Regions from separate parts of the Rahnella sp. P4_A8 genome, predicted to be linked through region 3. Evidence: predicted binding sites of a transcription regulator. Region 3 holds the regulator's gene; each other region holds the start of a gene.
The links. The regulator PhoB, encoded in region 3, activates phosphate uptake and scavenging genes when phosphate is short. The targets are predictions, from matches to a motif close to CTGTCATAAAACTGNCNNAT.
Positions count from the first base shown of each region.

Region 1: the regulator PhoB is predicted to act here: its motif matches at 2,761-2,780, upstream of AC1DUO_RS14090 (MIP/aquaporin family protein).
Region 2: the regulator PhoB is predicted to act here: its motif matches at 2,872-2,891, upstream of pitA (inorganic phosphate transporter PitA).
Region 4: the regulator PhoB is predicted to act here: its motif matches at 2,998-3,017, upstream of phnC (phosphonate ABC transporter ATP-binding protein).

Region 1 covers NZ_JBFUHK010000025.1:27,901-33,071, forward strand. The annotation lists gene glpX (class II fructose-bisphosphatase) at 1-35, opposite strand, end outside; gene glpK (glycerol kinase GlpK) at 179-1,702, opposite strand; gene AC1DUO_RS14090 (MIP/aquaporin family protein) at 1,748-2,596, opposite strand; gene zapB (septal ring assembly protein ZapB) at 3,174-3,413, shown strand; gene rraA (ribonuclease E activity regulator RraA) at 3,478-3,963, opposite strand; gene AC1DUO_RS14105 (1,4-dihydroxy-2-naphthoate polyprenyltransferase) at 4,084-5,010, opposite strand; gene hslU (HslU--HslV peptidase ATPase subunit) at 5,105-5,171, opposite strand, start outside.
Region 2 covers NZ_JBFUHK010000005.1:162,246-167,416, reverse strand. The annotation lists gene uspA (universal stress protein UspA) at 81-521, opposite strand; gene uspB (universal stress protein UspB) at 859-1,194, shown strand; gene pitA (inorganic phosphate transporter PitA) at 1,295-2,800, opposite strand; gene AC1DUO_RS04850 (BaiN/RdsA family NAD(P)/FAD-dependent oxidoreductase) at 3,112-4,311, shown strand; gene AC1DUO_RS04845 (hypothetical protein) at 4,751-5,171, shown strand, end outside.
Region 3 covers NZ_JBFUHK010000031.1:16,090-21,260, forward strand. The annotation lists gene sbcC (exonuclease subunit SbcC) at 1-1,399, opposite strand, end outside; gene sbcD (exonuclease subunit SbcD) at 1,396-2,634, opposite strand; gene phoB (phosphate response regulator transcription factor PhoB) at 2,862-3,551, shown strand; gene phoR (phosphate regulon sensor histidine kinase PhoR) at 3,574-4,893, shown strand; gene AC1DUO_RS15620 (helix-turn-helix domain-containing protein) at 4,927-5,171, opposite strand, start outside.
Region 4 covers NZ_JBFUHK010000009.1:85,714-90,884, reverse strand. The annotation lists gene AC1DUO_RS07450 (hypothetical protein) at 1-252, shown strand, start outside; gene AC1DUO_RS07445 (Yip1 family protein) at 430-1,020, shown strand; gene dld (D-lactate dehydrogenase) at 1,160-2,851, opposite strand; gene phnC (phosphonate ABC transporter ATP-binding protein) at 3,058-3,894, shown strand; gene phnD (phosphonate ABC transporter substrate-binding protein) at 3,963-4,895, shown strand; gene phnE (phosphonate ABC transporter, permease protein PhnE) at 5,056-5,171, shown strand, end outside.

The DNA.
Region 1 (5,171 bases), on a different contig from region 3:
ACGCGGGAGAACTCGATTGCTAATTCACGTTTCATTGGAAAGCCTGTAGAAAGAAAAAAAGAGGTCGGTGAGGCGAGGCTCATCTGTGGCGCAGATTTTAGCACAACGGGAAAGGTGCATAAAAAAACTCCCCGGATGGGGAGTTTCAGAAAGGGGTGTTGGTGATAATATCTGGCGATTACTCGTCGTGATCTTCCCACGAACGAACGCGTGCCACCGCTTTTTGCCAGCCTTTATAGCGGACATTACGTTCCGTCGTTTCAATGCTTGGGCGGAATTCACGTTCGATGGTCGCTTTGCTGCGCACTTCTTCCAGGTCGTTCCAGAAGCCGACGGCCAGACCTGCCAGGAAAGCAGAACCCAGCGCGGTGACTTCCAGCACTTCAGGGCGCTCAACGCGGGTGCCAAGAATGTCTGACTGGAATTGCATCAGGAAGTTGTTGGCCACCGCACCGCCGTCCACACGCAGTGCCTGCAGACGAGCGCCCGAGTCTGCCTGCATGGCATCCAGTACGTCGCGGGTCTGGTAAGCGATAGATTCCAGCGTCGCGCGGATGATGTGGTTGCTGTTCGCACCACGGCTCAGACCGAAGATTGCGCCGCGGGCATACGGATCCCAGTAAGGGGCGCCGAGGCCGGTAAAGGCAGGCACTACGTAAACGCCGTTCGTGTCTTTCACTTTCATGGCGAAATATTCGGAGTCAGTTGCGTCGCTGATCAGCTTCAGTTCATCACGCAGCCACTGAATGGACGCACCGCCGACAAACACAGCCCCTTCCAGCGCGTAGTTGACTTCGCCGCGCGGGCCGCAGGCGATGGTAGTCAGCAGGCCATTTTTAGAGGCGACCGCTTCAGTACCGGTATTCATCAGCAGGAAGCAGCCAGTGCCGTAGGTGTTTTTCGCCATACCCGGTTGTACACACAGCTGACCATAGAGCGCCGCCTGCTGGTCACCTGCGATGCCAGCGATAGGAATACGCGTACCGCCTTTACCACCAATGTTGGTCTGGCCGTAAATCTCAGAAGAAGAGCGAACTTCCGGCAGCATTTCACGTGGAATATCCAGCACTTCCAGCATGCGCTCATCCCATTGCAGATCATGGATGTTGAACAGCATGGTACGCGAAGCGTTGGTGTAATCCGTCACGTGAACACGTCCCTGCGTCATTTTCCAGACCAACCAGGTGTCGACGGTGCCGAACAGCAGTTCGCCGCGTTTAGCGCGTTCGCGAGAGCCTTCAACGTTGTCGAGGATCCACTTCAGTTTGGTGCCGGAGAAGTAAGGGTCGATAACCAGGCCGGTGTTATGGCGAATGTATTCTTCCAGACCGTCTTTTTTCAGTTTTTCGCAGATGTCAGCAGTTCGGCGACATTGCCAGACAATCGCGTTATAGATTGGCTTGCCAGTTTCTTTTTCCCACACGATGGTGGTTTCGCGCTGGTTGGTGATACCGATACCGGCAATCTGATCGGAGTTAATGTCGGCTTTCGCCAGCACTTCCACCAGCACCGAGCTTTGCGATGACCAGATTTCCATCGGGTCGTGCTCAACCCAGCCTGACTTAGGGTAGATCTGGGTGAATTCGCGTTGTGACACGCTGACGATATTGGCATCGTGATCCAGCACTACCGCGCGTGAACTGGTTGTACCCTGGTCGAGTGCAACAATGTATTTTTTTTCGTGAGTCGTATCTGCTGACATAATATTCATCCTGCGAATGAGTAAGCTATGGAACAGTTTAGCCGATCAGGCCTTATGCTGTTTGGATGGCTGAGGTGCTTTTTCTTCTGCCGGCTCATTAATCTGATTTGGCAAATGGCGGCCGATCAGCGCTTTATACGCGATGGCACCCAGAGAAGCACCGAGCAGCGGGCCAAAAATCGGCACCAGGAAATAAGGAATATCGCGCGCGCCGGTGAAGGCAACCTTGCCCCAGCCAGCGAAGTAGGCGAAGACTTTCGGACCAAAGTCACGTGCCGGGTTCAGGGCGAATCCGGTCAGTGGCCCCATGGAGGCACCGATAACCGCGATCAGGATACCGATCAGCAATGGCGCCAGCGGACCACGTGGAATGCCGTTGCCGTCATCGGTCAGGCCGAGGATCAGCGCCATCAGAATGGCCGTAATCACCGTTTCTACCAGAAACGCCTGCAATACGCTGATGTGCGGGTTTGGATAGGTAGAGAAAATACCGGCCAGATCCAGACTTTCGACGCTGCCGCGCACCATGTTGTGGCTTTGCTCAAAATCGAAGAACAGGTTGTAGTAAAGGCCGTAGACCAGTGCGGCGGCGCAGAAAGCTCCCGCGACCTGCGCAATGATGTAAGGCAGAACTTTGCGTCCTTCAAAGTTTGCAAACAAACAAAGTGCGACGGTCACCGCCGGATTCAGGTGTGCGCCGGAGATGGCGGCAGTCAGGTAGATGGCCATTGCCACACCCAGACCCCAGATAATACTGATTTCCCACTGGCCAAAGGTTGCCCCGGCAAGTTTCATTGCTGCGACACAGCCCGCACCAAAGAAAATGATAAGCCCGGTACCCAGAAACTCAGCGATGCACTGACCTTTTAATGTGGAACTCATGGTTTGGCTCATAGTTTGATCCTGCTAAGGATGATGTTAATGGTTAGTTATAATTTTTCTGTTATGTCGTTTGTCAACGTAATCGGATTTTGGCGTTCATCATTAAATGAGAACGTAATGTGAATTTATCGTTAACGAGCATAAACGAGAAATAGCGAAATCAAATTTTGTGTGTCGCGTCATAAAAATGAGCGATTTCGCGTATTGTTGGAACTTGATGCAGCGCAAAAAGTCCATGATTTAACATTTTCAGCCGCCATTTGTGACAAACGAACATCAACATGCCTTCCCGCGCAGCGGCTAAGGTTATTCGGCATTAAACAGTATTTCTGGTGTGTGACGCTGCTTTTTAAGCATTTCCTGATACCCGGCGCTGTTAAATTGCAACAGACTGCGTGGATAAAGGGGTTGCGGGTAGACAGAACAAAGCTGGCTACATACAATCACCCGTTAAGACACACGCTGGTTTTGCGCAATTCTCTGATGAATTCGTTATAAAAATCGACGGAGTGCAGGAATTTTTGAGCCGTGTCCGGACGATGCGGCAGAACATAAGATGTGCGCCTTGCGAACATAAGGGGACCGAAAAATGTCATTTGAAGTATTTGAGAAATTAGAAGCTAAAGTTCAGCAAGCGATTGATACCATTACTCTGTTGCAGATGGAAATCGAAGAACTGAAAGAGCAGAACAACACCCTGTCTCAGGAAGTTCAGCAAGCCAGCGGCAACCATGAGTCTCTGGTGCGTGAAAATGCGCAGCTGAAAGAAGAACAACACGTATGGCAGGATCGTCTGCGTGCATTGTTGGGAAAAATGGAAGAAGTTTAATTACTTCATATTCCAAATAAAAAAGGACGCCTTGGCGTCCTTTTTTGTTGTGCTCAGAAGGAAATCACTCAATATCGAGCGGGTCTTCGGACAGCACGATACCGGTATTATCGGCATAAAGATGGTCGCCGGAGAAGAAGGTGACGCCGCCGAAATTGACACGAATGTCGCTTTCGCCAATCCCTTCACTGCCTGCGCCAGCCGGGATAGCCGCCATCGCCTGGATACCCAGATCCAGCTCTTCGAGATCATCAACCTGACGGACTGCACCGTAAATCACGATGCCTTCCCATTCGTTTTGCAATGCAAGGCGTGCCAGTCCGGCATCCAGCAGTGCGCGACGAACAGAACCGCCACCATCGATCACTAATACACGGCCACGGCCATTTTCTTCCAGCAGGTCATAAAGCAAGCCATTATCTTCGAAGCATTTCACGGTGGTGATTTGCCCGCCAAATGAAGTACGGCCGCCAAAGTTGGAGAACAAGGGTTCAACGACATTCACTTCTTCATGGTAGATGTCGCAAAGTTCGGAAGTATCGTATTTCATAGGATTTCATCTGGTTGCTGCATGAGTGTTCAGTATATCCCTTTCCGGCGGATGTTGGCAAAATCATCAATTGTTAAATGTGAAAAGTGACCTGATAAACGCACATCAGGCCAACTTTACTCAATTGAGCAACAGACCCACTGCAAACAAGACGTTAGTCAGCAACGCGGTTTTTACCATATGTTCCAGCAACGGGCGGACTTCAGTGGATGTTGTCGATTTCATCACCCGTATCAGATGTTTTGCCAGCATTGGGAGCGCCAGAATAAACAGCCAGCCGGTCCAGTGAGGCAGGTGCAGGGCGGAGAAAATCACCAGACACAGCACGGCGGCGGTCAGAATGATGGCGTGATAGCGTCGTGCGTTAACCGGCCCGAGGCGAACCGCCAGGGTATTCTTGCCGTTGGCGCTGTCGGTTTCGATATCGCGCAAATTATTGATATTGAGTACCGCAGTGGACAGCAAACCTGTCGCCGTCGCCGGAAGCATTACGATCCAGTCGAAATAGCCTGCCTGTAAATAAAACGTCCCTGCGACACTGATCCAGCCGAAGAAGATCAGCACGGAAATATCGCCAAGTCCCATGTAGCCATAAGGTCGTGTGCCGACGGTATAGGTAATGGCGGCGCCAATCGACAGCAAGCCGAGGATCAGAAACCCGACCACGTCACTAGGCTTATGACAGGCCACGGCAATAAGCGCAGTACCGCAGATAAGGGTCAGCGCGATGGTCAGGATAATCGCGCGCTTCATCTGCCCGGCGGTAATCAGGCCCTTTTGCATGCCGCGTAAGGGCCCGACGCGTTCCGGCGTGTCACTGCCTTTCTCGGCATCGCCATAGTCATTCGCCAGATTTGACAAAATTTGCAAACAGCCCGCAGTCAGCAGCGCCAGTAGTGCAATGAGCGGATGGAAAACGCCTTGCAGGCTGGCAATGGCAGAACCCATAACGATAGAAGCAAACGCCAGTGGCAAGGTTTTCGGGCGCAGGCTTTCGAGCCAGGCGCGGGCGGGGGTTGTCGGAGTGAAAGGCGTGATTGTGCTCATAGGTGATTTCTCAGGTGAAGAATCAGTCCGAAATCTAAAAAAATCAGGGAGGCAAACGCCTCCCTGAAGATCACTTTCGGAACGTATGAGCAAATTATAAGATAAAACGGCTCAGATCTTCATCAGCTACCAGCTGGTCAAGGTGGCTTCTAACATAATCT
Region 2 (5,171 bases), on a different contig from region 3:
TAACGTCTTTCCACTACTGTCATAAAAAAAAGCCCGCAGGTGAAAACCTGCGGGCTTTTTTAAATTAACAACAACGCCTCTTATTCTTCTTCTTCCTCATCGCGCAACGGCACGATCAGCATGTCGATATGAACGGTGTTGATTAGCTGGCGTGCGGAGGACATCAGTTTGCTCCAGAAATCCTGGTGATGGCCGCACAGTACTAAGTCCATGCCATATTTGTTGATGGCATCCACCAGCACCTGCGCTAAATCACCGCTGCCGCTCAGGGTTTCTGAAATCGGATAGCCGGCATTTTGCGACAGTTCGTTCAACGCGTGATGCGTTTCTTCGGAAATACGTTTCTGCATGTCACCCAGATTAACGTCGATCAGACCGGTATACAGGTCGGAATAGTTTACATCAACGTGGATCAGGGACACTTTGGCGTTATACGGACGCGCCATGGAAACGGCTTTCTCGACCAGAACTTTGCTCTCCGGTGACAAGTCCACAGCAATAAGTATGTGTTTGTAAGCCATAAGAAAACTCCTTCCATAAGTCGGTTAATAGCAATATCAGCATCATGCAAAACTCATGACTTCAGTATAGCGCCAAAAGGGTTAAATAAATCAAGCATACAGATCCCATTTCCGTTTCCGGCTATGTATAGATATAAATAATATGAACAGTTACGGATTCGTTTCCTACACTGAATAATGCAGGCGTCTCCTGTTTTGGCAATCTTCTGTGATAGGGCAAGAGGGCGGGCGAACGTAGCCCGGGGGTGTGAAATTGCGGAAAGGCAGGGCGAAACGCCGGGTGTGTGCCAGCACGACGGGCGCATTGCGCGGTGTCAGTTCGCCTTGAGGGGGAATCATGATCAGTCCCGTTGCGCTGTTTTGGGCTTTATGTTTTGTGTGTGTAGTGAATATGCTGCGCTATTACTCTTCTTTGCGCGCATTGCTGGTGGTTCTGCGAGGGTGTGATCCGCTGCTGTATCAGTACGTTGATGGAGGAGGATTTTTTACGTCTCACGGTCAGCCCAGCAAGCAAATAAGGTTGGTACGCTATATTTATGCTCAGCGCTACGTTGAACATCACGATCCTGAGTTTATCCGCCGTTGTGAACGGGTTCGCGGTCAGTTTATCCTGACAACAGCATTGGTCGGTTTAATATTAATCAGTATGTTAGCCATGCTGATTTGGTATTAGAAACGGAAAGAAACGCGAGGGAGGATGCGTGAAAAAGGAAACAAAAAAGGCGACCTGCTGAGCAAGGTCGCCTTTTTATTTCATGTCGGTCAGACAATCATCAGATCAGCTTCAGTGCAATCCAGTACAGGACACCGGAGAGCACAATCGACACAGGCAGGGTTAAGACCCACGCCATCGCGATGTTTTTCACGGTTTTCGACTGCACACCGCCACCATCGACAATCATGGTTCCTGCGACCGCAGAAGACAGCACGTGCGTGGTGGATACCGGCATGCCGGTATAGCTGGCTACGCCGATGGAGACCGCCGCCGTGAGCTGTGCAGACAGACCCTGTGCGTAAGTCATGCCTTTCTTACCAATCTTCTCACCGATAGTGGTTGCGACACGTTTCCAGCCAATCATCGTACCCAGCGCCAGTGCCAGTGCCACAGCGATAATGATCCAGATAGGCGCGTATTCAACGGTTTGCAGAATGTCTGTTTTCAGCTCGCCGAGGAAGCGTTTGTCTGCAGGAGAGGTTTCCGGCAGCTTGGCCACTTTATCCGCAGTATCAGAAACACACATCAGCAGGCGACGCATATGGCTGCGTTCTTCCGGTGCCAGGTCGCTGTAAGACTGAAGATTGGTCAGCAGGGTTTGCGCGCGGCCGATAGCGTCAAGTGCGTGGCTGCTGTCGCAGTGGAACACTTTAGGCTCATCGGTCGGTGCGATATTGACGTCCGGTGCCGGCACTATTGGCGTCTGTGCAACCACGTGCGGCACGGCATCAACATGTTGCTGATAATACTGGCCGAGGTGTGTCACGGCGTCGCGGGTACGGGTAATGTCGTAACCGGTCGCGTTCATATTCACCACAAAACCGGCTGGCGCCACGCCAATCAGCACCAGCATGATCAGACCGATACCCTTCTGACCATCGTTAGCGCCGTGAGAGAAACTCACGCCGATAGCCGACAGAATCAGACCTGTACGTGTCCAGAATGGCGGTTTTTTCTTGCCGTCTTTCTTCTCACGTTCCGCCGGTGTCAGGTGGATACGGGCATGTTTCTTATTGCCACTCCAGTAACGGCGCAGCAGGAAAATCATGGTACCGGCGATAATCATCCCGACCAGCGGAGAGATAATCAGCGAAGCAAAAATACCAATCATTTTAGGGATGTTTAACGCATCGACCACGGAAGTGTGAGTCATTAATGCATTGGTCAGCCCTACGCCAATGATGGCGCCGATAAGGGTGTGGGAGCTGGACGCCGGCAGGCCGAAATACCAGGTACCGAGGTTCCAGATGATCGCGGCCAGTAACATAGAGAACACCATGGCAAGGCCATGAGCAGAACCCACATTGAGCAGCAAATCGGTTGGCAGTAAATGAACGATGGCATAGGCCACACTCAAACCACCGAGCAGGACGCCAAAGAAGTTAAATACCCCTGCCATCACGACCGCTAATTGCGAACGCATTGCCCGGGTATAGATGACGGTTGCCACTGCGTTGGCCGTATCATGAAAACCGTTAATGGCTTCATAGAACAGAACAAACAGTAACGCGAGAATCAATAACGAACCGGTATGAATATCCAATCCGGCAAATAGATGCAGCATAATTGTTACGCCAGTTAGTGGTCATGAACGCCGCGCATTATCTGCGAGAACAGGGGGACGGGAAAAGGAAAATATGACATTTTTTTGACTAAAAACAGTTCAATGTTTGGCTTTATTTCAATTAAGTATTTATCTATCAATATGTTATTCCTCCTTTGAACGCAGAAACATTTACTTACGACGTCCGGCAAGCAGTCTGTCTGGCTGGTTTAACAGCCCTCCGTCCCTTACAATCCGCGACTCAAAGCCCTGGTTAACAGGGCAAACCTTATCTAAAACGTAGTTGAATTTCCGGAAAAGAGAGGCCAAAAGTGGAACAGGTTGATGTGGTAGTCATTGGTGCAGGTGCGGCAGGCATGTTCTGCGCAGCACAGGCCGGACAGGGTGGCTGCCGTGTTCTGCTGCTGGATAACGGCAAAAAAACCGGGCGAAAAATTCTGATGTCAGGCGGCGGACGCTGCAATTTCACCAACCTTTATGCCGAACCCGCTGCCTATCTTTCCGAAAACCCGCATTTCTGTAAATCCGCGCTGGCGCGTTACACCCAGTGGGATTTCATCGATATGGTCAACCGTTACGGCATCGCCTGGCACGAGAAAACGCTCGGGCAGCTATTCTGCGACGACTCGGCGCAGCAAATCGTCACCATGCTCGATAAAGAATGCGAGCAGGGCAATGTCGATGTGCGCTTGCGCAGCGAGATTTCCGACGTGCAGAAAACCGAAAATGGCTTTGTTATCAAAGTGAATGGCTCAACTGTAAGCACTCACTCACTTGTTATTGCCAGCGGCGGGCTTTCCATGCCAGGGCTGGGCGCGACACCCTTCGGTTACCGTCTGGCGGAACAGTTTGGCCTGAAAGTACTGCCGACCCGCGCCGGTCTGGTGCCATTTACCCTGCACAAGCCGCTGCTCGATCACTTGCAGACGCTTTCCGGGGTGTCAGTCCCGGCGGTGCTTACTGCTGAAGACGGCACTGTCTTCCGTGAAAGCATTCTTTTTACCCATCGTGGCATGTCCGGCCCGGCCGTTTTACAGCTTTCCAGTTACTGGCAGCCTGGCGAGTTTGTGAGCGTTAACTTACTTCCTGATGTCGATCTGGCGGCGTTTCTGAATGCACAGCGTCAGGAACACCCAAATCAGAGTCTGAAAAACACGCTGGCGATGCAACTGCCGAAGCGTCTGGTCGAATGCCTGCAAACGCTGGGGCAGTTGCCGGACGTGACACTGAAACAGCTGAACGTGCCGCAGCAGGCCGAACTGGTTGAGCAACTGCAAAACTGGCAGGTACAGCCGAACGGCACCGAAGGTTACCGCACGGCAGAAGTCACACTCGGCGGCGTCGATACCAAAGAATTATCTTCAAAAACGATGGCGGCAGCGAAAGTCCCCGGCCTGTATTTCATCGGCGAAGTGGTGGATGTGACCGGCTGGCTGGGCGGATACAATTTCCAGTGGGCATGGAGCTCGGCGTGGGCATGTGCGCAGGATCTGGTGGCTGTTCTGGAATAATACAGACGGTGATCTGAATAAATAGTTTGTGATCTAACCTGAATTTGAGACATTAAAGTTCGTGATCTAGAGCACCTCTACAAAAAATCTAATTTTGATGTCAAACAGGACAATCTCCCCCCTCAAAAGCAGAAAAACACTACATATGGTAGCAGTCGCAGATGGGCGGCATAGCATATGTAGTGTTTAGCGAACGGTTCACGCTGGTGGCATGAGGAAGTTGGGCAGTCTGGGTATAAAGCCCAATTCGGAAAAACTCTATTACGCAGCCTGCCCGTAAACCCGAATCTCACCGGCGAGCAAGGCCGCTGGGGAAATCACAGTGCATCATGAAGCGGGGAGGGCCGGCATGTATAAAGACGAAGCCTCTTTTAATATATCCACTGCCGAAGGGGGAGTATACTCACACGCTGGGAACTGGCTAATAAAAGGAATTAGCATGAGCAATTATGAGGAAATCGCCACACGCATTGCCGATATCATTATTTCACCTGACTCAGTATTAGGGTTTGTTCACGGTGCGCTCTCCGTACCCGTCGATCTTGGATATATGGCTTATGGTGTATTTGACACTGATTCACATTACGCCCACGAAACACAAACCATTAGAATCATCCATGCAATCAAAAATGGAATCCTCAATTATGATCGGATTCTAGACGCGATAAAGACGGTTTTCGAAAAGTTTGATAAATACGTTTCAGAAAGCAAACAAAACAAAATATACAGCCGGTCTTTATTTTCAATAATAGGTCGCACTGCAACTAACTCTGTAATTTCAGCAAAAATAGCCACGGCGATTGCTCAGCGTGCTGGATTGGCAGTCACAGTGCGGGGTGGTCTTGTTGGTAATTTATTGC
Region 3 (5,171 bases):
GTTGCGGGAAGATTTGCGCGAGTGAAAACAGCTGCTGCCGCACCGGCCGGAGCTGCATGAGTTCGGTTTGACGTTTCTGTAACACTACCTGCGGGTACTGTTTTTCCAGTTCAGCCTGACGTTGTTGTGCGACGTTAAGGGCCTCAGTCAGCGCGGCCTGACGGGTGTGATGCTGGCGGCTTTCCTCATCCAGTTTCTGACGTTCCGCCGTGATTTGCTGCAGCGTCGCGCTATGTTCACCAGCCTGTTTCTGCGACTCGCTGACCGCCTGTTGTGTTTCCACCAGCGATTTGCGCCATTGCGCGATTTCGCTATCCAGTGGCAGGATTTTTTCTTCGATCAGCGTTTGCATCTGGCGCTGTTCTTCCGCCTGTTTCTGCCGCGCAGTGTGCGCCTGTTCCACCGCCAGACTCAGCGGCGTCATCTGTGCAATCTGCTGCTCCTGCTGCTGCGTCAGTTGTATCAGTAATTGCTGAAGGCGCTGCGCGTCATCCTGACAGCGCTGGCGATCATTGAGTAACGGACGCAGTTTTTCTGCCGGTTCGCTGCGCGCCAGTTGCTGTAACTGCGGCGCGGCGGCCAGATTTTCCTGCTCTGCGGCGGTCAGTTGTTGCTGAGACTGCTGCTGTTTTTGCTGCACCTGCTGCCACTGTTGCAGCCAGTTCAGATCCTGCTGGCGCTGCTGCGCCTGCTGACTGAGGCTGATTTCCTGCGCGTTCAGTTCAGCACGTTGTGATTCGAGCGTCTGGCGCTGTTCTTCGCTGAGCAGTTCGATTCCGGCCATACGCTGATGCAGACCGTCCAGCGCAATGCGCGCTTCTTTATGTTGCTCAAACACGCGTTGAGAAAGCAGACCGTAAATCTCGGTGCCGGTCAGTTCTTCCAGCAATTCGGCGCGGTCGTTGGCATCGGCATTCAGAAACGCGGCGAACTGCCCCTGTGAAAGCATCATGGATTTGGTGAAACGACCGAAATCCAGCCCGGTCAGTGTGGCGATGGCATCGAGTTTATCGCGCACTTTATCCGCCAGAATTTTGCCGTCGGCCAGTAACGCCAGCTCGACTTTCGGTGCCTGCAGATTGCCGTCAGGGGAATTTTTGGCGCGGCGCTGGCTCCAGAAAGCGCGGTAACCCACACCTTTGACTTCAAACTCCACCTCGGCCAGCGATTCTGCGGTGTGGCGGGTCATCAGTTCATTCTGGCTTGGTGTAATGTTCAGCCGTGGCGTCTGATGATAAAGCGCCAGACAAATGGCATCGAGCAGGGTGGTTTTCCCCGCACCGGTCGGACCGGTGATGGCGAATAATCCGTTGCTGGCAAACGGCTCGGCGGTGAAATCAATTTTCCATTCGCCTTCCAGCGAGTTCAGGTTTTTTAAACGCAGGCTGAGAATTTTCATTGTGCGCTATCCTCCGCGTTCTGACCGTTGGTAACCTGTTCAACCACCTGCGCAAACAACGTGCGCATCCGAGCCTGACGCGGCTCGTCAGGGGCCGGTTCCAGCGCCAGTCGTCGTTCAAACACGTCGCTGACGCTCAGTTCGCTGAGGGTTTCTTTTTCCTGCTGCTCAATACTGTTGATGCGCTGTTCTTTGCTGCGGCGTAACAGCACGACTTCTACCGGCAGATCTTCCGTCAGCGCCTGAATGCGTCGCTGGATGTCGCTGAGATAATCCTGGGTGGAGACTTCAATATCGAGCCACACCGGTTTGGCCGGATCACCGCCTTCGAACTGTGCCAGTTGTTGTTCAATCTCCACCAGCGAGCCTTTGATTATCTGCATCGGCTGGAAAACCGGGATTTCCAGTGTGTCGATGGCGTTGAGCGTCGCACCATCAAAATCAAGTAAGTACACACTTTTAGCTTTGCTCAGTTCGTCAAAACTCAGGGCAATCGGCGAGCCGCTGTAACGGATATGTTCGGTTTTGGCGACGCATTGTGCACGGTGAATATGACCCAGTGCCACATAATCGACCGGCGGAAAGGCCTGCGCCGGAAACGCATCGAGCGTACCTATATAGATGTCGCGCACGGAATCTGAGGTACTGACACCGACAGTCGTCAGATGGCCGGTCGCAATAATAGGCAGCGGCATGCCCAGTTCGTCACGTCTGGCCTGCGCAGCCTGCCAGAGCGCGTCATAATGCGCGGCGATGGCTTCCTGCAATGCCAGTTGCTTGTCGCTGCCGGACTGTCCCGCCTGGCTGGCGAGCAGATCACGCGGGCGTAAAAACGGGATAGCGCACAGTATCGCGCCGGGTTTCCCGTCACGCTGACTGAGCACTAAAATCTGTTCAGAAAGGTTTTCACCGACGGTGGCAATCACCCGCGTATTCAGGCAGGAAAGGAGCTCGCGCGATTCATTGAGCGTGGCGACAGAATCGTGGTTACCAGCCAGCACCACCAGCTGGCAGCCGGTTTGCTGTAATTCCACCACGAAGCGGTTATACAATTCGCGGGCATAACTGGGTGGGGATCCCGTGTCGAAAATATCGCCCGCGACAATCACGGCGTCGACCTGATGTTGTTGCACCTGACCAGTCAGCCAGCGCAAAAATGCCTGATGTTCGGCTGCACGGCTTTTAGTGAAAAAGTACTGGCCGAGGTGCCAGTCTGAGGTGTGGATCAGGCGCATGAGACTCCCGTATGAACCCTGGATGACGACAATGAGGTAAAGTATAAACGTCGGCAGGGGAAGCTGTCCCCGATAAATCAGACCAATTTCAGCAAGATGGCCGGAAATTATCTGTCATAGTTGACTGTAATGAACCATTCTTTTCATTCATAAATCTGTCACAAAACTGACGCATAATGGCGCCCGCAATCAAATAAAAGATCGCTAACCTATTGGCAGGACCTACGATGGCTAGACGTATATTGGTGGTTGAAGACGAAGCTCCAATCCGTGAAATGGTGTGTTTTGTACTGGAACAAAATGGCTATCAGGCCGTAGAAGCTGAGGATTTTGATTCAGCGATTGGGCAGCTTGTTGAACCTTACCCTGAACTGATCCTGCTTGACTGGATGTTACCTGGCGGTTCCGGTATTCAGTTTATTAAGCATCTTAAACGTGAGGCACTGACCCGCGAAATTCCGGTGATGATGCTGACCGCACGCGGTGAAGAAGAAGATCGGGTGCGCGGCCTTGAAGTGGGTGCCGATGATTACATCACTAAACCGTTTTCTCCGAAAGAACTGGTTGCCCGCATTAAAGCCGTGATGCGTCGCATCTCGCCAATGGCGGTGGAAGAAGTGATCGACATGCAGGGTTTAAGCCTGGATCCGTCGTCTCACCGGGTAATGGCCAACGAGCAGGCGCTCGATATGGGGCCGACCGAATTTAAGTTATTACACTTCTTTATGACCCATTCCGAACGTGTATACAGCCGCGAACAGTTGCTCAATAACGTCTGGGGCACTAACGTTTATGTGGAAGATCGCACGGTTGACGTGCATATTCGTCGTTTACGTAAGGCGCTGGAAACCAGTGGACATGACAGAATGATCCAGACTGTTCGTGGTACCGGATACCGTTTTTCAACGCGTTATTGAGCCCTCACAGCGGAGAATCTGTGTGCTAGAACGTTTGTCATGGAAACGACTGGCGGGTGAATTGTTTCTCTTTTGCCTGCCAGCGTTAATTCTCGGTATCTTCGTCGGCCATTTCGGCTGGCTCCTCCTGGTGTCGCTGATGGCGGCACTGGGCTGGAATTATTACAACCAGCTTAAACTCTCTCACTGGCTGTGGCTCGACCGCAGCATTACGCCACCGAATGGGCGCTGGAGCTGGGAGCCGCTGTTTTACGGGCTGAACCAGATGCAGATACGCAACCGGCGTCGCCGTCGGGAATTAGGTCAGCTCATCAAACGTTTTCGCAGCGGTGCCGAATCGCTGCCGGATGCCGTGGTGCTGACCACTGAAGATGGCAATATTTTCTGGTGTAACGGACTGGCGCAGGATTTGCTCGGTTTCCGCTGGCCGGAAGATAACGGGCAACATATCTTCAACCTGCTGCGTTATCCGGAATTCCGGCTGTGGATCCAGACCCGCGATTTCAGCCGGGCGCTGAATTTACAACTCAATAATGAGCATTATGTCGAGTTTCGCGTCATGCCTTATTCCGAAGGACAACTGCTGATGGTGGCACGCGACGTGACCCAGATGCGTCAGCTTGAAGGCGCACGGCGTAACTTCTTCGCTAACGTCAGTCATGAACTGAGAACCCCATTGACGGTATTGCAGGGGTATCTGGAAATGATGGAAGACGCCAAGCTGGAAGAGCCTTTCCGCACTAAAGCGCTGGATACCATGCAGGAACAGACGCGGCGCATGGACGGGCTGGTGAAGCAGCTGCTGACGCTGTCGAAAATCGAAGCCTCAGCGAATATTGATTTGCACGAGAAAGTCGATATTCCGGTGATGCTCGGCATGCTCGAACGTGAAGTGCAAACGTTAAGCAACGGCAGGCATGAAGTGGTGTTTCGCGTAAACGACAAGCTGAAGGTCTTTGGTAATGAAGATCAACTGCGCAGCGCGGTGTCGAACCTGGTGTATAACGCGGTTAACCACACGCCAGCGGGGACACGGATTGAAGTCAGCTGGCAACAAACGCCGCATGGCGCACAGTTCCAGATCAGCGACAACGGACCGGGCATTGCGCCGCAGCACCTGCCGCGCCTGACCGAACGTTTCTACCGCGTCGATAAAGCCCGTTCACGTCAGACCGGCGGCAGCGGACTGGGACTGGCAATCGTCAAACATGCGCTCAGCCATCACCACACGAAACTTGAAGTCATGAGTGAAGTCGGCGTCGGTACCCGGTTTATGTTTATGCTGGCGCCGAAGTTGATTGTTCCTCAGGAACAGGCCAGCCAAAGCGGCGTAAAGGGATAAAAATCAAGCCACAGCAACAAGCTGTGGCTTCTTTTAGCAGATGATCTGTAAACCTTTTTCTTCAATTAGCATCAGTAAGATCAGCGCCGCTCCGGTGGGTTTGGTTTCATCCCGCTCCCATTTTTGAATGCTGTTGGCGGACATATTGATGAGTCTTGCCAGTACGCCCTGACTGATTTTTTCTTTTTCACGCAAAGCGCGAATGCGTTCAGCAGAGCTTTCTGCGAAGGCTTTCAGTCTTTCCTCCTGAACGGCTTCATCAACTATTTTGTTAATTT
Region 4 (5,171 bases), on a different contig from region 3:
GATAAACAGTTTCAACAGGTCGATAAACAGTTCGATCGTGTAGATGAGCGCTTTGACAAAATAGAACAACGATTTGAGAAGATCGACCGGCGCTTTGAAAAAGTAGATGAACGCTTTGTGAAGATTGAAGCTTCACTGAGTGCAATGCAGGCAATGTTTTACGATCTCATGATTAAACAGACCCGATGGATTGTCAGCATGATGCTGGTACTGGTTGGCGTGACGTTTACGGCTGCACGCTATATTCACTAACGGCGACCTGATACGGTTGATCTCCCATTACGCTGAATTGGCCGTATCAGCAAAGCTGGCAAGAGCGACTATAATATAGACAGGTCGCCACCTTCTTTATGCCCTTGTCTGACGGGCAATCCCGAAGGTTTATCACTGCGCGCTGCTGGCGGCTTTCGGCGTACAAGGGGGTGTTTCATGGCTAATCATGTCTGGGGACTGATATCCAATCCGGGTCCCGAATTGCAACAAATCCAGCGTGAGCGGGAAACCGTTTCACATGTGTATTCCCACCATGTTCTTTTAATGGCGCTCATCCCGGTTGTCTGTTCTTTCATCGGAACAACACAACTTGGCTGGAACTTCGGTGATGGCGAGAAGCTGATGGTTTCCATGTTTACCGCGTCTTATATCGCCGTCATTTTCTATGTTCTGATGCTCGCTGCTGTCGCACTGATGGGGCGGATTATCTACGGGATGGCGCGTCGTTATGACAGCCGCCCGACACTCAACAACTGTATCGTCTTTGCCGGCTACGTGGCCACACCCATGTTCCTCAGCGGGGTCGTAGCCCTGTATCCGATGGTCTGGTTATGCCTGTTTGTCGGGCTGATCGGCCTGTGTTACAGCGGATACCTGTTGTATCTCGGCATTCCTAACTTCCTCAATATCGACCGTCGCGAAGGGTTCCTGTTCTCCAGTTCAACACTGGCAATGGGCGTTCTGGTATTAGAGCTGCTTCTGGCTCTGACGGTAATTATGTGGGGTTACGGAACACAGTTATTTTAACTTAATGGCTATCTTACTTGCCATTTTGCCCCCGGGCAGTGCTCGGACTCCTCACGTACTTTATGTACGCTCCGGGTCCTCCGCGCTGTCTGGGAACAAACTGCCTGCGCCGACTACGCCATTCCTCTTTTGAAGGACATTATTCCTGCCAGTTCTTCATCTTACTGGTTTTCCCGATACCCGGATTGAAGGTGTTGGTCGGGTCTGCCTGCCGGTAGAATTCTTTCAAATGTGGTTTTGCCAGATACAAATGGCCGACGTTATGTTCGGCGGGATATTCCGCGCCTTTGGCGTCGAGCAGTTCTAACATCCTGTGTTTCAGCGCCTTGCTGTTTGCGCCTTTTTTGACGATGTAATCCTGATGGAAAACGTGGCACATGAAATGGCCGTAATACAGTTTTGCCACCAGTTGATTGTCGATATCTTCCGGCAATGTCTCGAACCAGTCGCGGTCATTGCGGCGCAGTGCGATATCCAGCGCCAGAATATCTTCCACTTCTTTTTCATGTACCGCGTGATACCGCACGGCGGCACCGGCGGCGGCAAAGCGATGCAGGAAGGCTTTCTTGCCTTCGTCGGCGGAACAGATAAAGAAATCACCCTGACCCTCACTAAAGAAACGTGTCAAAAAGGTTCGGGCTTCGTCAATACCGGGGCCGGACATTTTCAGCAGTAAGTGATGTTCAAACCGGTCACGATACTGCTTCATACGCGGTGGCAGATGATTCGGCAGGGCTTTGCTCAGACACTGCATCACGCGGTCGCTGAAATGTTTGGGCAGGAAAGGGACCTTGCTGGCGTGTGCATCGAACTTTCCTTTGGCAGTAAACATGTCTGGCATTTTGTCGGTGCCAAGTTTGTCGATCATCAGGAAAGTGTCTTTGCCATAGACTTCGGTGATATCGAAAATATCCCGGTGCATGTATTCCCCTGCCACCGGAAGGTTAGCGAAGTCACGCAGGATCTGGCGGCGTAATTCTGTCAGCACCGCCGTGTCATTGGTGCCGATGTAGAAAACCTGCTGCTGCGTTTCTGCCGGAAACGTATCGAGCCGCACGGCGAAAACCGCCAGCTTGCCCGCACAACCTGAAGCTTCAAATAAACGTCGCTCATCCGCGTTGAAACGCGACGGCGTATCCGCATCCACTTCGCGGACACGTGAGGCATAATCGTGATCCGACGCCAGACGCTGATCATGCTGGATATCGGTTTCCAGATAATCGCCTTTTTCCAGACGTGTCAGGATTTCTTCCGGCGTTTCACCAAGATTAATGCCCAGATGGTTAATCAGCCGCAATTCACCTTGTGCATCGATTTGTGCATAGAGCGCCATTTCGGTATACGCCGGGCCGCGTTTCACCAGCGATCCGCCAGAATTATTACAGATCCCGCCGACCACCGATGCGCCGATGCAGGACGAGCCAATCACTGAATGCGGTTCGCGGTTGTAGGGCTTGAGGATTTTTTCCAGCTTATACAGGGTGCTGCCGGGAAAACCGATCACCTGATGACCGCCGTCGAGTAACTGGATCGTGTCCAGTTTCAGGGTGCTGAAAATAACAATGTCGCGGTCATAGTCGTCGCCGCTGGGCGTCGAACCTTCGGTCAGCCCGGTATTGGCGGCCTGCATAATGACAATCTTGTCGGCGGCGATGCAGGTTTTGAGCAGTTGCCACTGTTGCAGCAGCGTTTGTGGAAATACGACCGCCAGCGCTTTACCGCCACCGGAGCGAAACCCTTTGCGGTAGCGTTCGGTGTTGCTGTCGCCGGTTAAAACGTGGCGGCTGCCGGCAATCTCTTTCAGCGTGGCGATGAGTGACTGATTATCCATTTCATCTTCCTTTTTTGATGGGATGCCATCTAATCATAGACTTAAATGATACTTGTTAAGTTAAACGTCATTCGGGATATGGGTTAGGTAATTTCACTTAATCTGTTGCATTTTTGTCATGCGCTGTCCATTAAATCGTCATTGATGTGTCATAAAACTCGCGCTTAATGAACGCCAGATAACGAAAGCAACCGAGAGACAGCATCATGGCGCAAGCTCAACTTAAGCTGGCACAGGCTGAATATCCTCAGACCGGGCCACAGCATCTGAACAAAGTTCTGGACGTCAAAGGCCTGGTGAAATCCTATAAATCGGGTCAGCGTGTCCTGAATGACATCAATTTTGATCTCCACGCCGGTGAGTTCGTGGCGGTAATTGGCCGTTCTGGCGCGGGTAAATCCACCCTGCTGCATGTGCTCAACGGTACGATCCCGCTCACGGATGGCAGTGTGGTATGTCATTACGAAAATGGTGAACAGCAGGAGCTGGCCGGGCTTACCGGCAAAGCATTGCGTCGCTGGCGTTCAGGCTGTGGCATGATTTTTCAGGATTTCTGCCTGGTGCCTCGTCTGGATGTCCTGACAAATGTGTTACTGGGGCGTCTCAGCCACACCTCAACGTTCAAATCATTCTTTAACCAGTTCGATGACGAAGACCGCGCCCGCGCCATCTCTTTGCTTGAATGGTTGCACATGCTGCCGCATGCATTGCAGCGTGCCGAAAACCTTTCCGGCGGCCAGATGCAGCGTGTGGCGATTTGTCGCGCGCTGATGCAGAACCCGAAAATTCTGCTGGCCGATGAACCGGTGGCGTCACTGGATCCGAAAAATACCCTGCGCATCATGAATGCGCTGAAAAAAGTCAGCGAAGAGAATATCGCCGTGATGGTCAACCTGCACTCTGTCGAGTTGGTGAAAGATTATTGCACCCGCGTTATCGGCATCGCGAAAGGGCAGATTATTTTCGACGGCCATCCGGACCAGTTAACTGAAGGCATTTTGCATCAGTTATACGGTGAAGAACACGAAGCGATAAACAGTTAAACAATAACGTTATTTATTTTGCAGTGCTTATTTCTACTTTCTCTCAATCTACACAAGGTCATCATTACATGAAGAAGTTATTACGTCTGGCAGTCTTCGTAGCAGGTTCTTTTACTGCAATGCACAGCATGGCAGAAGATGCTCCTAAAGAATTAAACTTAGGTATTCTGGGTGGCCAGAATGCCACCCAGCAAATCGGCGATAATCAGTGTGTAAAAGATTTCTTCGATAAAGAATTAAATGTGGATACCAAACTGCGTAATTCATCCGATTATTCAGGTGTTATTCAGGGGTTATTAGGTAAGAAAGTGGATATGGTATTAAGCATGTCCCCGTCATCTTTTGCTTCGGTTTATATTAATAATCCGAAAGCGGTGGATCTGGTCGGCATTGTTATTGACGATACGGATAAATCCCGGGGTTATCACTCCGTGGTTGTCGTAAAAGCCGACAGCCCGTACCAGAAATTATCTGACCTGAAAGGCAAATCATTCGGTTTCGCTGACCCGGATTCTACTTCGGGTTACCTGATCCCGAACCAGACATTCAAGAAAGAATTTGGCGGCACGACGGATAACAAATACAACAACTTCTTCTCCAGCGTGACCTTCTCCGGCGGCCATGAGCAGGATATTCTTGGCGTGCTGAACGGCCAGTTCGAAGGCGCAGTCACCTGGACTTCAATGATCGGCGACCGCGAAACCGGTTATACCTCCGGTGCATTCAACCGCATGATCCGCATGGACCATCCGGATCTGATGAAGAAAATCCGCATTATCTGGGAATCGCCATTAATTCCTAATGGTCCGATTTTAGTGCGCAGCGATTTGCCACCGGCATTTAAAGCTAAGCTGGTTTCTGCCATTAAGAAACTGGATAAAGATGACCACGCTTGTTTCGTAAAAGCGGTGGGCGGCAAACAGCATATCGGCGAAACGTCCCTGGCTGAATATCAGCAGATTATTGATATGAAGCGTGAACTGACCAAAGGCGGTCGCTAACCCGTAACTCCCTCCCCTGCGAAGGGGAGGGTTGGGGTGGGGTATTAATGGCAACTCAGGAAGCGAAAGCTTTTACCATTATTGTTTTTTTAATACCCCCTCCTGACCTCCCCCTTCGCAGGGGGAGGAATAATGATTATCGCAAATCGGAAATATTATTTTGAACAAAGACTTCAATCGTTATTACCAGCAGATACGCGGTAAACAAAAGCGGGAAGCGCTGATCTGGTCAGGGCTGATGTTGTTGTTATATCTGTGGTCAGGCAATGTTTCCGA